2 regions of the Bacillus sp. PK6-026 genome follow, and region 2 is predicted to be linked to the other one. Evidence: riboswitches for the same ligand, from Rfam matches in the RefSeq annotation. Region 2 holds a riboswitch; the other holds the start of a gene.
The links. A riboswitch is a leader RNA that binds a small molecule or an ion and turns the genes downstream of it on or off. The one in region 2 is predicted to bind S-adenosylmethionine.
Positions count from the first base shown of each region.

Region 1: another riboswitch for S-adenosylmethionine. It lies ahead of metK (methionine adenosyltransferase); the one in region 2 lies ahead of M1D59_RS06685 (methionine biosynthesis PLP-dependent protein).

Region 1 covers NZ_CP096418.1:3,262,581-3,270,645, forward strand. Annotated here, with positions in the region: gene asnB (asparagine synthase (glutamine-hydrolyzing)) at 1-1,364, opposite strand, end outside; gene metK (methionine adenosyltransferase) at 1,509-2,711, opposite strand; SAM riboswitch class I at 3,102-3,239, opposite strand; gene pckA (phosphoenolpyruvate carboxykinase (ATP)) at 3,434-5,017, shown strand; gene M1D59_RS16585 (dicarboxylate/amino acid:cation symporter) at 5,268-6,452, shown strand; gene M1D59_RS16590 (DUF2584 domain-containing protein) at 6,493-6,735, opposite strand; gene M1D59_RS16595 (alpha/beta hydrolase family protein) at 6,736-7,560, opposite strand; gene M1D59_RS16600 (ABC transporter substrate-binding protein) at 7,706-8,065, shown strand, end outside.
Region 2 covers NZ_CP096418.1:1,316,909-1,324,973, forward strand. Annotated here, with positions in the region: gene galU (UTP--glucose-1-phosphate uridylyltransferase GalU) at 1-107, opposite strand, end outside; gene M1D59_RS06650 (GtrA family protein) at 124-519, opposite strand; gene M1D59_RS06655 (GNAT family N-acetyltransferase) at 685-1,104, opposite strand; gene M1D59_RS06660 (YjcG family protein) at 1,114-1,623, opposite strand; gene M1D59_RS06665 (esterase family protein) at 1,688-2,410, opposite strand; gene M1D59_RS06670 (helix-hairpin-helix domain-containing protein) at 2,522-2,977, opposite strand; gene M1D59_RS06675 (DinB family protein) at 2,989-3,477, opposite strand; gene M1D59_RS06680 (helix-turn-helix transcriptional regulator) at 3,557-4,504, opposite strand; SAM riboswitch class I at 4,632-4,748, shown strand; gene M1D59_RS06685 (methionine biosynthesis PLP-dependent protein) at 4,814-5,938, shown strand; gene metC (cystathionine beta-lyase) at 5,928-7,103, shown strand; gene M1D59_RS06695 (DUF819 family protein) at 7,148-8,065, opposite strand, start outside.

The sequences.
Region 1 (8,065 bases), 1.9 Mb from region 2:
TATGGCTTTGTCACGTCACAGTAAGAGAGGTTGCTGTCATACTGGCGAAGAAGTTTTGATTTCATGCCTTCTTCAAAAATCTTTGCGTTGCCGATATATCTCTCTTCAAGAGGTGTACAGCCCCTCATTAAAAAGCTTTTCCCTTTCATTCCTTCCGGCATCGCTGAAGCTACGTGCAGAAGCATCTTTTTCAGCGGGGACGGAATTCGTTCAAACGGCTTTAATGAAAGCGGCTCCCGGTAAATATTGTAACCGCCGAACAACTCATCTGCTCCTTCTCCGGACAAAACAACCGTAACTTGCTTCTTCGCTTCCTTCGCGACAAAATACAAAGGAATTGCAGCAGGGTCTGCCAACGGATCATCCAGATGCCAGACGATCTTTGGAAGCTCGTTCATATATTCTTCAGGGGAAATGATCGCGCTGAAGTTCTCCACGCCGACCCTATCAGCGGTTTCTTTCGCAACATCAACTTCGCTGAAGCCTTCATGTTCAAAGCCGACAGAGAACGTTTTTAAGTTGGGATGAAATTGCTTTGCTACCGACACGATAAAAGAAGAGTCGATGCCTCCGGAAAGGAAGGAACCTACAGGTACATCGCTTCGCATATGGACTTTTACGGAATCAAAGATCGCGTCTCTTACTTCCTGAACAAGCTTGTCTTCTTCGGTCTGAACAGGCTTGAATTGAACTTTCCAGTATGTTTTAAATTGAATATCCTCGCCCGGGCGGACAGTAAACTGATGGCCCGGTTCTACTTTTTGCACCTTTTTGTCAAGCGTCTCAGGCTCTGGTACAAATTGGAATGACGTATACTGCTGAAGCGCTTTTTCATTCAATTCCAAATCGGCATCAACAGCCATCAGGCTCTTTCTTTCTGACGCAAAATAAACATGGCCGTCCGTTTTCGTAAAATAGAGCGGCTTAATGCCGAACGGATCGCGCGCTCCGTATAGGAGCTGTTCTTTTTTATCCCAGATTAAAAAAGCAAACATTCCGCGCAGCTTGGAAGCAGCTTCCTGTTTGTAGTGGCGGTAAGTCGCAAGCAAAACTTCCGTATCTGAATCGGTTTTGAACTCGTATCCTTTTGAAATAAGTTCGTCTTTCAGTTCTATATAGTTATAGATTTCTCCATTAAAAATAATCCAATAGGAATCATCTTCATAAGACAGAGGCTGTCCTCCGTTTTCCACATCGATGATGCTGAGCCTTCTAAATCCGAAGCCTACATGCTCATCATGATAGTACCCATCATCGTCCGGACCGCGGTGTACAATCATTTCATTCATTTGTTTAATCAGTTCTTCCTGGGCTGCTGTCTCGGATGATGGGCGATGATTGAATACCCCTACAAATCCACACATAGTATTGCCTCCGATTTTTTAAATTTCGTGCAGAAATCAAAGTCTGCTTCTTGATTAGACAAGTGTTTAAAGAAAAACGTTTCACATCCGCCCGCTTTTTGCCATCGAAAAACAAAGCCGCTTATGAAAGCGGCTATGCGGTTGTTATTCTCCTAATGCATCTTTCTTCAGCTGATCTGCTTTGTCTGTGCGCTCCCAAGGCAGATCGAGGTCGAGGCGGCCGAAATGTCCGTAAGCTGCCGTTTGTTTGTAAATCGGACGGCGAAGATCGAGCATTTTAATAATGCCGGCAGGTCTTAGATCAAAGTTTTTGCGAACCACTTCGATCAATGTTTCTTCACTGGCTTTGCCTGTACCGAATGTATCGATTGAAATGGATACCGGCTGTGCGACACCGATCGCGTAGGCAAGCTGCACTTCACAGGAATCAGCAAGGCCTGCGGCGACGATATTTTTCGCTACATATCTCGCAGCATAAGCTGCAGATCTATCAACCTTTGTCGCATCCTTACCGGAAAACGCTCCGCCGCCGTGACGGGCATATCCGCCATAGGTGTCAACGATGATTTTGCGTCCTGTTAAACCGGCATCCCCCTGCGGTCCTCCGATAACAAAACGGCCCGTAGGATTAATGAAGTACTTCGTGTTTTCATCGATCAGCTCTTTTGGCACTACCGGGTTGATGACGTGCTCTTTCAGATTGCGCTGAATTTGTTCAAGCGAAATCTCAGGGTGATGCTGAGTCGAAATGACAATTGTATCGATGCGAATCGGCTTGTTGTTCTCATCATACTCAACAGTTACCTGTGTCTTTCCGTCCGGACGAAGATACGGCAGAATTTCCTCTTTGCGGACTTCTGTCAAACGGCGAGACAATTTATGAGCAAGCGAAATCGGCAGAGGCATAAGTTCCTTTGTTTCGTTGCAGGCAAAACCGAACATTAAACCTTGGTCTCCGGCTCCGATCGCTTCAATTTCAGCGTCGCTCATTGCTCCTTCACGCGCTTCAAGCGCCTGGTCGACTCCCATTGCAATATCTGGCGACTGTTCATCTATAGACGTTAAGACCGCGCAAGTTTCGGCATCAAAACCGTATTTTGCACGTGTGTAGCCAATTTCTTTAATCGTTTCGCGGACTGTTTTCGGAATATCGACGTAAGTGGACGTCGTGATTTCACCGCTTACCAGCACCAATCCGGTTGTCACAGATGTTTCACAGGCAACGCGGGCATTCGGATCTTTCTTTAAAATTTCGTCTAATATACTATCCGAAATCTGGTCGCAAATTTTGTCCGGATGTCCCTCCGTAACTGACTCTGATGTAAATAACCGACGGTTTTTGCTCATTTATGTTTCCTCCTGTATATGAAGATCAGCCGTGATCTTAAGTATGATACGGATCTCGTCCCTCTTGATTATATGACGATACTCGGGCTTCATACGCTCTCGTTTTGAAACAATTTCCATATGCTATTCTTGACGAGATTCTAAGTCAAAATTCCTCTTAATAGAATTTTTCCTGACTGGCTGCCCGGCTAGACCTTTCACGTCCTGTGAAAAACGCCCAGTACCTTCCTCCTGCTTGATACTCGGCTAAAACCTTTCACGTCCTGTGAAAAACGCCGAGTACCTTCCTCCTGAAGGCAGTTTTTTTAGCAATTTTTGGATCTCGATTTATGCAATAAAAAAACCTTTTCCTATTCGCTGAGGAAAGGGTCTGGTATTGCGTGCCTTTCACTCTTATCGCTCAAGGTATTGAACACCTTGCATCAGGTTAGCACCGTAGTTGTCTCAGAAACTGTTTTTTTCCATTAATAAGAGAAACCGGTTGCTGGGTTTCATTGGGCCTGTCCCTCCACCAGCTCGGGATAAGAGTATCCGCTCAATGAAATATCTTATCTTAAAATGGCTTGTTATGTCAATATCGGCCGCAATAAATTTAAACTTGTCTTTCGAGAAAAAACCCGAACGAAAAATGAAGAAACGGTATAGACTATAAGAGTAAATGTGTTATACTAATTCTACATTAATGTTATACACATTAAAAAACACGCAAAGGAAGGTTTTTTATGAATTCTGTAGATTTAACAACTGACTTACAAACGTTATTAATGGGCGAAAACGTTCAGCTGAACTTGTCCGTTCCCCTTTTGGTTGAAAAAGTCCTTGAACGCAAAGAAGGAGTCTTAACATCTTCCGGAGCCGTGCGGGCTACAACCGGTACATACACCGGCCGCTCGCCAAAAGACAAATTCATTGTGGAAGAAGCGAGCACAAAGGACAAAATCGATTGGGGCGCAGTAAACCAGCCGATTTCAGAAGCCGCCTTTGACCGGCTGTACACAAAAGTGCTCAGCTATTTAAAGGAACGCGATGAATTGTATGTATTTGAAGGGTTTGCAGGAGCAGACGAAAAATACCGGCTTCCGATTACAGTTGTCAACGAGTTCGCCTGGCACAACCTGTTTGCAAGACAGTTGTTCATCAGACCTGAAGAACATGATAAAAAACCTGAAGAACAGCCGTTTACGATTCTTTCCGCTCCGCATTTCAAAGCCGATCCGCTCATTGACGGGACCAGATCTGAAACATTTATCATCGTGTCGTTTGAAAAGCGTACGATTTTAATCGGAGGCACCGAATATGCCGGCGAGATGAAAAAATCGATTTTTTCTATTATGAATTATCTTCTTCCTGAACAAAACATTTTACCGATGCACTGTTCGGCAAACATTGGCGAGGAAGGCGGAACAGCTCTCTTCTTCGGATTGTCAGGCACAGGCAAAACGACGCTTTCCGCCGATCCGAAACGGAAGCTGATCGGTGACGACGAACACGGCTGGTCCAGCACAGGCGTTTTCAACATTGAAGGAGGCTGCTACGCCAAGTGCATTAACTTAAGCAAAGAAAAAGAACCGCAGATTTACAATGCGATCCGCTTCGGTTCCGTTCTTGAAAATGTCGTGGTTGACGGCAAAACCGGGGAGCCGGACTATTCCGACGCATTCTATACGGAAAACACGAGAGCGGCTTACCCGATTGATGCGATTGACAACATCGTCAAGCCGAGCATCGCAGCACACCCGCAGACCATTGTATTTCTGACGGCAGATGCTTTCGGCGTGCTTCCTCCGATCAGCAAGTTAACGAAAGAACAAGCCATGTATCATTTCCTGAGCGGATATACAAGCAAGCTCGCCGGCACCGAACGCGGGATCACCGCTCCTGAAGCCACATTCTCGACCTGCTTCGGTTCCCCGTTCCTTCCGCTCCCTGCACATGTGTACGCTGAAATGCTCGGAAGAAAAATCGATGAACACGGCGTCAGCGTCTTTCTCGTCAATACAGGCTGGACCGGCGGCGGATACGGAACAGGGGAAAGAATGAGCCTCGCTTATACGAGAGCGATGGTTCAGGCTGCGATAGAAGGAGAACTGGATAACGCCGAAATGAAGACTGACCGCATTTTCGGACTTCATTCACCGGTCCATGTTCCGGGTGTGCCTGATCAAGTGCTTGACCCGGCTAAAACTTGGACAGATGAAAACGAATACGAGGAAAAAGCGATCCACTTGGCGAATGCATTCAAAAAGAATTTCAAAAAATTCTCTAATACCGAAAACATTGAAAAAGCCGGAGGACCGCTCGTATAACTCAACCCGCTTGCAGCAGCGCAGGTATTCTGCGCTGCTGCAGTTTATTAAAAATCCGCTTCGCCTGTCAGCGGCCGATGCCATTTTCTGGACAATGATTAAAACGACAATCAAGCACGGCCTGTGATAAAACGCTTCCAATTCGCGGCTGTTATTATTTGAAAATACAGACTTTTTTTATTTTTAACAAAAGAAATCTTTCATATGATAATATGATAAAAACATTTGTATATATCAGGAGGACACATCTATGAAATTTGGATTACTGCCGAGAATTATGACGGCAATTGTTCTTGGTGTTATCGTCGGAAGCTTTGCTCCGCTTTGGTTTGTCAAAACAGCCGCTACTTTCAATGATATTTTTGGAAACTTCATTAAATTCGTCATTCCTTTTATTATTATCGCTTTTATTATTCCCGGCATCGGACAAATCGGCCGCGGCGCCGGAAAAATCCTTGGCATTACAGCAGGTATCGCCTACACGTCAACCATTTTTGCCGGCCTCCTGGCGTACCTTGTCGGATCAAATCTTCTCCCCGCGATCATTTCCGGCCATCAGCTGCAGGAATTTAAAAATCCGGAAGAAGTTTTGCAAGCAGGATTTTTCACCATTGAAATGACGCCGTTTATGAGCGTGATGAGCGCACTGATTTTTGCTTTCATCATGGGAATCGGAATTGCTTATCTGCCCGGAAAAACATTAAAAAACGCATTCGATGAATTTCAAACGATCGTTGAAAAGCTGATATCATATATTATTATTCCGTTACTGCCTGTTCATATTTTCGGTATTTTCACCAATATGACGTTCGGCGGTCAGGTGCAGACAATCTTATCCGTATTTGCTAAAGTTTTCGTGATGATTATCGTGCTTCACCTCGTCATACTTTTGATTCAGTACTCCGTTGCGGGCGCTGCAAACGGCAGAAATCCGCTGTCGCTGTTGAAAATCGTGGCGCCGGCATACTTCACTGCGCTCGGCACACAATCGTCAGCGGCAACGATTCCCGTCACGTTGAGACAAGTCAGAAAAACGGGAGCAAGCCAAAAAGTGGCTGACTTCGCCGTTCCGCTCCTGGCCAATATTCATTTGTCAGGTAGCACGATTACACTGACGAGCTGTGCAATGGGCGTAATGATTCTAAACGGTCAAACACCGACTTTTTCGATCATGATGCCGTTCATTTTAATGCTTGGCGTCACAATGGTCGCAGCGCCCGGTGCCCCGGGGGGTGCCGTTATGGCCGCGGCCGGACTGCTGCAGTCGATGCTCGGCTTTAATGAAACCAGCGTATCATTGATGATCGCACTTTACCTTGCTCAGGACAGCTTGGGTACAGCAACGAACGTGACAGGAGACGGCGCTCTCACCATGCTGATTCACAGGCTGACTTCCAAAAAAGGAATCGGAAAAGAGGAAGATGTGCCTGCATAATACAGAAAAGCCAAGGACGCTATCCGCGCCTTGGCTTTTTTTAATTCGTCGAATTTAATGATACGAGCCTGTATGTTAAATGAGTCCGTCCGTCTGACCATTCAAGGCGCTCCGCCTGCGCGGTGCCGGTAATGTCGCCCCGCTTAGTCTTTCTGACTTCAAGCGGCACATGAAGAGGGTAAACCCGATAACCTTCTTTTTCAAGTGTAAACACATTTTCCTCAACCCGTGTTTCTTTTCCTTTTGTCACAATCATTGTATTAAATTCAACTGGCATTCCCACCTAAAGTCCCCCTCCTTTTCTCTTTTCTTTTAGTTTACCATAACTTGTCCAAGGCCGGCTTTTCATCCATTGAGACAATTCTCTTACAATCCGCCTATTTTCCCGCGGAGGAAAATAGTGGGTATATCGACTGAAATACCACGTATCCACAGACTTGTTTCTTTGCAGAAGTTCGCGTTCTAGACGCCGCGCATGCTCGATGGAGACATTTTCATCGTTTGCTCCGTGGATCAAAAGCACGGGCGCTTCGATCTTCTCCAGCTCGTCAAAAGGCGTCCTCCATTCGTACGCTTCAGGAACCTTTTCAGGCGTCCCGCCGATGACCCGCTTCATCATCCGCCGCAAATCTTTGCGTTCGCGATAGGTCATAACCATATCGCTGACACCGCCCCAAGACACAAACGAAGCTGCAGCTTCTTTCATTTCGATTGCCGTTAAGATACCCATGATCCCGCCGCGGGAAAAGCCAAAAATGTGTACGCGTCCATCTTTTACCAGGTCATGCTTCTGCAGAAGACGAAAAGCGGCAAAAGCATCTTCCCGGTCATCACCCGCAAAGTCTTCATCGCCTTCTCCTCCTTGATTGCCTCTGTAAAACGGAGCAAGAACGACAAAGCCCTGTGAAGCGAACTGGACGATTCGGCCCGGTCTGACCATCCCGACGTTTTTAATTCCGCCGCGCAAATACAAAAATCCGTCATAATGTCCGGGAGCGGCCGGTTCCGCCAAGAGCCCCTTAACCTTGAGTCCTTGTGAAAGGTATGTGACGGAAAACAGACGCACCTTTTTGTTCGGCGATGGAAACCTTCTTTTTTCTAACCACATTCGTCACGTCACCTCTTTTTTAATCCGCAGCTGCCCCTCACACCTGTTTAGTATATAACATAAACTATTTTATGCCGAAAATAACCGAAATCAAAGGAGGGAAATCGGTTTGAAGCGTTTCTTTTTTACCATATTATCCTTCATTATGATGCTGTTTATCCTCGCTTCATGCGGCGGTCAAAAGCCCGAAAAGATCCGTCTCGCGGAAGTGACCCGTTCCGTTTTCTATACGCCTTTATATATCGCCTTGTCTGAAGGTTTGTTTAAAGAAGAAGGCCTTGATGTTGAACTGAAAACGACATGGGGTGGAGATAAAACGATGACTGCCCTTCTGTCAAACGGTGCCGATATTGCGCTTGTCGGCTCGGAAACGTCAATATACGTGAATGCCCAGGGCGCAAGCGATCCGGTGATTAATTTTGCACAGCTTACCCAGACGGACGGAACATTCCTCGTCGCCAGGAACGATGCGGGGCATTTCAGCTGGGATGATTTGAAAAACAAA
Region 2 (8,065 bases):
TTATCGACAATCGGCAGCATTTCTTTCGGCTGCGCTTTTGTTGCCGGCAAAAACCTTGTACCCAAACCGGCTGCTGGGATGACTGCTTTTTTTACTTTCATGGTTATTCACTCCTGGTCTTTTTTATGAATCTGTTCCGGGTTTTTGAAACACCCAAAGCCTGTTTCCGATAAAGTTGATCGCCATTCCTGCGACTGTTGCGGACATTTTGCTGACAAAAAGGGAAAGGCCGGCTTTTTGAAAAATATACAGAAGGACAAATGTAGCGCCCGCTGCTGCAAGATTGATTATGATAAACCGGACGATTTCCGCGCCATGTGCTTTTTCCTTTACTTGAAACGTCCATGTCCGATTCCAGATATAGCTGTTTGCTACGCCTGCCGAATAGGAAAACAGCTGTGCGGCCAGATAGGGTACGCGGAGGGACGTAAGGATGAAAAACACGGCGAAATCAACGAGTGTGTTTCCGGCTCCGACTATCCCGAAACGGGCGAGTGTGGTGATGTTTTTTTTGTTCATAACGGCATTCGGCTGTTTACCTCCCGTCTATTTTGTGTAGGGCTTCGTAAAAGCTTAGAAACAACTTTAATAGACAATGTTGAATAAACGATAAACAAAAGATGAACAAACTATGAAATGTTTTCTGAGGAAAAGAAAAACCGTTCCGCTTAAAAAGCGGAACGGTTACTTTTTGACCATTTTGACATGGGGGATATTCGCATCTAAAAATTCTTCAGACACGACTTTATAGCCGTGTTTTTCGTAAAAGGGAACAGCCTGTGTCTGCGCGTTCAGCATGAATTGAACCGCGCCTTGCTTGGCGGCTTCCTCTTCAAGCGCCTGAATGATCAGGTTGCCGATGCCGAGGGAGCGGTGGCTTTTCAGTACACAGATTCGTTCAAGTTTGCCATAGCCGTCGACAAGCCGTAGCCGGCCAGCGCCGATCGGCTCTTTTCCGTCATAGATGACGAGATGTGAAGATTCCTGATCGAGATGATCCATTTCTTCTTCCGGTGATACGTGCTGCTCCTTGATAAAGACTTCCTTTCTAACAAAGAAGGCGTCTTCAAGCTGTTGTTGATTCTTCACAATGACGGCTTCCACTGGCTTTCTTCACGCTCCTAAAATAAAAGTTTCATAGACGGTCCAAGATCCGTTGTCCAATTGGTAAAGCAGGTGAAAGCGGTCGATGACTTCTTCGTGCGACGCGTCTCTCATTTTCAGCGTGCCGAGGACGTCGGAATGCTCATCATCTGACAGCTTTTGTGCGACTGTGACATGGGGAACAAACGCATATTCGGGTTTGTCTTCCAAAACGCCGCTGTACATTTTTTCATGAAGCTGCGTCAATTCTTCTGTCGGTTCGGCTTTCATATAGATGACATTATTGACAGGGGCAAAGGAACTGAATTTTGTAATCTTCAGCGTGACCGGTTTCAGCTCTTTTGAAAGTTCCCTCAGGTGTCCTACGACGCTCGCGATCTCGTCTTCGGACACTTCAAAAGGTGTTCTTAATGTAAGGTGGGGCGGAATTAAAGCGTAATTCGGGTCATAGCGTTTTCGGTAGGAATTTGCAATGTCCTGAAGTTTTTTTGATGGAAATAGCACAATACCGTATTTCATTTTGTTCCCTCCTTAAACAATTGATATGGTTTAGTATATCAAAGATGGGCCGATATACAGAGAGCTACAGCATTTTTTTTAAAGCGGGGGTGATGAGCGGCTGCCAGTATGTCCACTTGTGATCCCCGTCGAAAGCTTTGAAATCGTAGTTTGTCTGCTTTTCTTCAAGCAATTCTTTTAATTGCTCATTTGGACCGGTGAAATCCAAAATTTGATCATCAGTCGTTTTGACGGCGGTTTCTTTCTCTCCGATTTGGTGGCAAATTGAAATAAGCTGCAGGGAATCGGACTGTTTCACTTTATCGAGAACATGGCGGTCGACATAAGGTGACTGCATAATGACGTTTCCGAACATATTCGGATAGTCAAGCGCCGTCATGAGGGAAACCGTTCCTCCGAGCGAGTCTCCGATCAGCGTCCTGCCTGATCCGACTTGGTATGTCGGGTACTCACTGTCGGCGAAAGGGACGAGTTCATTTGCCAAAAAACGTTTATACGCTTCGAATTTTGACCCTTCCGGATGGTATGTAAGCCTTCTTTCCTGTACGTTTTTGTACGGAATGCCGATGATGATGCTTCTTTCGATTTCGCCGTTCGCCAGCAGTTCTTCCACCTGTCTGCTGATGCGCCCGAGGCGGAAATAGTCATGTCCATCCTGTGCGATGATCACATGATATTTGTAAAGCGGCGAGAAGGATGACGGCAAATAGACGAGAAGCTCCATTTCCTCGCCGAGCTCTTCCGAAAAAAGCTTCTTCTCCTGAATGACTCCTGTTTTCATAGCCAAGATGAATTCCTCCAGAAATAATGTTTGTGAACGTTTCCATTCATTTTAACACGAAATTCTCTTGTGAAAGAAGCGAAAAGGGCTGCCGAACTGTTCGGCAGCCGTGATTTTTTATGTCCGTTTTTTTTCGTACCAGGGCGTTGACGGTCTATCCGGAGGGTATCCGCAGCGTTCGCGGTACATTTTTCTTTCCTCTGTGAAATCCCACCAGCTTTTAGCGCTTTCGGGATCGTTGGCGTAATGGACGATGCATCGCAGCGCATCTTCTGCACAAGGATCTTCCCAGTAGCCTTTCAGTTTTTCGAGGCGGATGATCAAATCCGCACCTGATTCATGCTTGATGTCGCCAAGGGAATAGTAGCCCAGGTCAACGGCGCACTGCGCCATTTTCGGCCCGATGGAAGGAGCGGTTTGAAACTGGGCGAGCGCCTTGATGTATGCGGCGCGCTCCAAAGACGAACCGAGCGTATGTGCAAGGACGGACAGATCCATATATGCCGTGTTTTTTATTTTTACCTTGGCTGTCCTTAAGTTTGACCGTTCTTTTTTTGTCAGAGGCAGCTTCATATGAACACCTTTTAAAGATACAGATCGAACATGTTGACGTCATAGCCGAGCTGTTTTAAATAATTAAACAGCTGGGCCCTGTGATGGAAGACGTGGGTGAGCGTTTCCGTCAGCCAGCGGCTTTGGGTCATCCCTTCATCAAGGTAAAACGGCTTTGTTTTTTTCGTCAAAAATTCCTCGTCGGAGAGGGAAGTCATATACGTTTGAAAAGCAGCGAATCCTTTCTGCATAGCTTCAGCCATTTGGTCAGCCGACTGCAATGCACTATACTTCTTTTCAATTCGGGAGATGGCGGCCTCTTCCTTTTCCTGCATGATAGCCATGTCGGCTTCTGGGATGGCCGTCAGATGGCTTGCCAGTTCTTTCAGGCTTCGCATGCGGTCGGCGGGCCGGTAAGACCAGTCAGATTCCTTCACTTTTTTCAGAAGATGACACGTGGAGCGGATGCCCGTCTCCATCTCGTGGAACAAATCGCTCCGCAGGGCTTGAACTTGCTTCATTTGCTTCATCCTTTCCATTTTGCTTTATTCTAAAAGTATCACCTAATCCTGACAGGCTTTGTCACGATTCTAAAAAAAGTCAGTCGTACCTTGCTAAAATGTCAGCAGCCTTCCGTTTCAGCTGAAGCTTGATTTCTGCGGGTTCTTTGACAGTTGCCTCAGTGCCGAGGTTCCACAAAAGTTCCCCGAAATACTCAAGTTCTGGTCTGGGGAGGTTTGCATCGATCGCCCCCGTCCCGTCATCCCGCATGGTGAGGATCTTGAATAAGTCCACATCAGCCGCAGCCCGCCTGGCTCCTCTGCGTGTCAGTTCCGCTTGCAGCCGCACCGGTTCAGGGCACTCGCTCTCCGAATGTTTGATCCAGCTGAGAACCGATGGATAGGGAAGCTGGCGGGCCAGCGGGCTGGCCGCTTTTTCCGCCCGAAGGATGCGGTCGGCGCGGAACAGTCTGAACGCCTGCCTTTTAAAGCAATAGGCCGGACAGTACCAGAAGCCGTTCCAGCTGAACAAACCGATGGGCTGGATGGATCTCTCCGCGCAATCGTCTGTTCCGTCATAAACGACCGTCAAAACGGATTGATTGATGGCTGCATCAAGAAGCGTTTCTAAATGTTCGGCGGCTTTTGGACGATGCGGATTCCAGAACACGATTCTGTCTTTCATCGCATCAATCCGCTCCTGTGTTTCCACGGGAAGGTGGCGGTAGAACTTTTTTAAAACCATCCGCGTTTCCGCATCAAAGGGAAGCGATCCGAAAAACTGCAGAGATTGATACGCGAAAAACATAGCCGCCGCCTCTGATTGTGTAAAAAAGAGCGGCGGAAGCACAGGTTCATTCAGCAAATAATAGCCTCCGTTCGCGCCTGTTTCAGAATAGATCGGGACGCCGAGCGCGCTCAGCTCGTCCAGATCGCGGAGAATCGTGCGGTAGGAAACCCCGAATTCTGCTGCGAGCTCCCCGGCCGTAAATTTTCGTTTTGTATGAACGGTCATCATCAATTCGATTAATCGCTCTGTTTTTGGCATCTGATTCCTCCGGTTCCGTCGTTTGGTTTCATCATACCATGTTCAATATGAGGAAAGATTTAAAAATGACCCTTGAAAAATGTCTTGACTTAGGTTAAAGTAAAGAACAATCAGAAAATTGAAGAGATTCTTATCACGAGAGGTGGAGGGACTGGCCCTTTGAAACCTCAGCAACCGGTCTGCACTGACGATGTCAGTGTACCAAGGTGCTAAATCCAGCAAGCAGATGCTTGGAAGATAAGAAGAAGCGCATAATCCCCCTTCTTCTTATGAAGAAGGGGTTTTTTATTTTTAAAAGGATGGTGTCATATGACTGAACATGTACAAACAACGCTGGCGCAAATCGGCAACCGCAGTGATGAAATAACGGGAACTGTCAATCCTCCCGTTTATTTCTCTTCTGCGTACAGGCACAAAGGGATCGGGGAATCCACAGGGTTTGATTACATTCGCACAAAAAATCCGACAAGACAGCTTGTTGAAGATGCAATCGCGAAACTCGAAGGGGGAACGCGCGGCTTTGCGTTCAGTTCCGGTATGGCTGCCATTCAGACGATCATGGCTCTGTTTCAAAGCGGGGATGAGCTCATCGTTTCGTCCGATTTATATGGGGGAACGTACCGCCTTTTTGAAAACGAATGGAAGAAATACGGACTTCGCTTTTTCTACGACGATTTTTCAGACGAAGACTGTATCAAGTCGAAAATCACGAACAATACAAAGGCACTGTTTGTAGAAACGCCGACAAATCCGCTCATGCAGGAAGCTGATATTCAAAAAATCACGCAAATCGCTAAAGAGCACGACTTGCTGCTCATTGTTGACAATACGTTCTATACACCGGTTCTGCAAAAGCCGATTGAGCTCGGCGCTGATCTTGTCATTCACAGCGCGACGAAGTATTTGGGCGGTCATAACGATCTTTTGGCGGGGCTTGTCGTTGCAAAAGGCGAAGAGCTGTCTGAGGAAATGTTCCAGCACCAAAACGCCATCGGAGCGGTTTTATCGCCGTTCGATTCATGGCTCTTAATGAGAGGGATGAAGACGCTCGCTCTCAGGATGAGACAGCATCAGGAAAACGCGCGGGAACTTGCGGCCTTTTTGGAAGAGCAGGAGGAAATTGCAGATGTTCTTTATCCGGGAAAAGGCGGCATGCTGTCATTCCGCGTTCAAAAAGAAGAATGGGTTAATCCGTTGCTGAAAAATCTCAAGACGATCTGTTTCGCCGAAAGCCTCGGCGGAGTCGAAAGCTTCATCACCTATCCGGCGACACAGACCCATATGGATATCCCGGAAGACATCCGAATTGCAAACGGCGTCTGCAACAGACTTCTGCGCTTTTCAGTCGGAATCGAACACGTCTCCGATTTAAAGCAGGATCTAAAAGCTGCGCTGGAAAAAGTAAAAGGGGAGGCGGTTCCGCATGAGTCATGAAAACTGGACGCTTGAAACAAGGCTTGTTCATAACCAAAATAAAACGGACGGAGCAACCGGAGCCGTCAGCGTGCCGATCCAGCACGCCTCAACCTTTCATCAAGGTTCTTTTGACAAATTCGGCGAATATGACTACAGCCGGTCAGGAACACCGACAAGAACGGCGCTTGAAGACACGATAGCCGAGCTTGAGGGAGGGACGAGGGGATTTGCTTTTTCATCCGGAATGGCCGCGATTTCCACCTCCTTTCTGCTTTTGTCAAAGGGCGATCACGTGCTTGTCACAAAAGATGTGTACGGCGGCACTTACCGGATGATTACGGAAGTGCTGAGCCGCTTCGGGATTGAACATACTTTCGTCGATATGACGGATTTAAATGAAATTGCTTTAAACATAAAGGAAAATACAAAAGTCATCTACCTTGAAACACCGTCAAATCCGACGCTCGGCATTACGGATATCAGAGGCGTCGTCAAGCTTGCCAAGGCGCACGGCTGTCTGACGTTTCTTGACAACACGTTTATGACTCCGGCGCTGCAGCGGCCGCTCGAGCTCGGCGTCGATGTTGTGCTACACAGCGCGACGAAGTTTTTAAGCGGACACAGCGACGTATTATCAGGACTTGCCGTTGTGAAAGACAAAAAGCTCGGGGAAGAACTTTATAAGCTGCAAAATTCGTTCGGCGCTGTTCTCGGCGTCCAAGACTGCTGGCTTGTGCTGAGAGGGCTGAAAACACTGCAGGTCCGGCTTGAAAAAGCATCTCGAACAGCTCAGCAGCTCGCTGAATTTTTTGAAAAGCATCCGGCCGTCAAACAAGTGTATTATCCGGGGCTGTCTTCGCATCCGGGTGCGTCAGTTCACAGGCACCAGTCATATGGCGCCGGCGCCGTCCTTTCGTTCGAGCTGGAGAATGCAGAAGCCGTGAAAAAGATTGTGGAACGCGTTTCTCTTCCGGTCTTTGCCGTCAGTCTCGGCGCTGTGGAGTCGATCCTTTCCTATCCGGCAAAAATGTCACACGCCGCTATGCCGAAAGAAGAGCGGGAAAAACGGGGGATTACCGACGGCCTTCTGCGGCTGAGCGTCGGTGTGGAACATGCCGATGATTTGCAGGCCGATTTTGCCCGTGCATTGGAAGCCGTATCCGGAGCGTTCGCCCGATCATAAAAGAAACCGCAGACTCTTCAGGGAATCTGCGGCTTTTTTTGCGTTTAAACCAGGGTAGAAAACCATGTGCCCAAGAGGGTGCCGACATAATTGCCGATCAGATATCCGAACGTCCCGACCAGCATAACCGGAGCGACGAGGCTCTGCCAGCCTTTGGCGATCGCCATCGCCGCCGCTGTTGTCGGACCGCCGACAGATGCGTTGCAGGCCAAGAGAATTTCCTCGAGCCGAAAACGCAACAGCTTTCCTGCGGCAAGCGTTACGAGCAGGTTGGACATGGCAACCACAAACACAAATGCCAAAAGGAGCGGTGCGTTCATGAGAATGATCCGCAAGTCTGCCGGAATGCCGATCACCACAAAGAATAAGTAAATCAAATAAGTCCCGATTTCCTGTGTGCCGCGCAGCCGTTCAAAATAGCGGGGAAAGGCGATCGTCAGCAAAATTGTCAGCGTCGTCAGCAGCAGGAACTGGTCACCCAAGATAAAGGCAAGAAACTGAAACCCGCCGTCAGAAGAAAAACGCTCTTTGAAAAAGGCCGCTGTTTTTACAGACACAGCAACGATCGCGAAGGCGGTTCCGATGTTTAAAGCAATGTCCTGCAAGGACATCTCTTTTCTTTTCCAATAGGCTTCCGCCTGATTTTTACTGCCGGCCGTCTCTTCATGAACGCCAAAGCGCCTTTGAAACCATTTAAGCGCCGGTATCCCCATTAAAATGAAAAAAAGAAGAGCCATCATAAAATTATCCGCAACCACCGTCGATGATACATATTCACCGGGAGTTGAGAACTTCGCGGCCATCGCCGCAAAATTCACGCCTCCGCCGATATAAGAGGCACTGATCATCCCGCCGATTTGGTCAAGGTGCGGAATCTGCTGCTTAAACAGAAAAAAAGCAATCACGCTTCCGGCAGCAGTGCCCAGGGCGCTGATGCAAAAGATCATCAAAAGCCTGCCGCT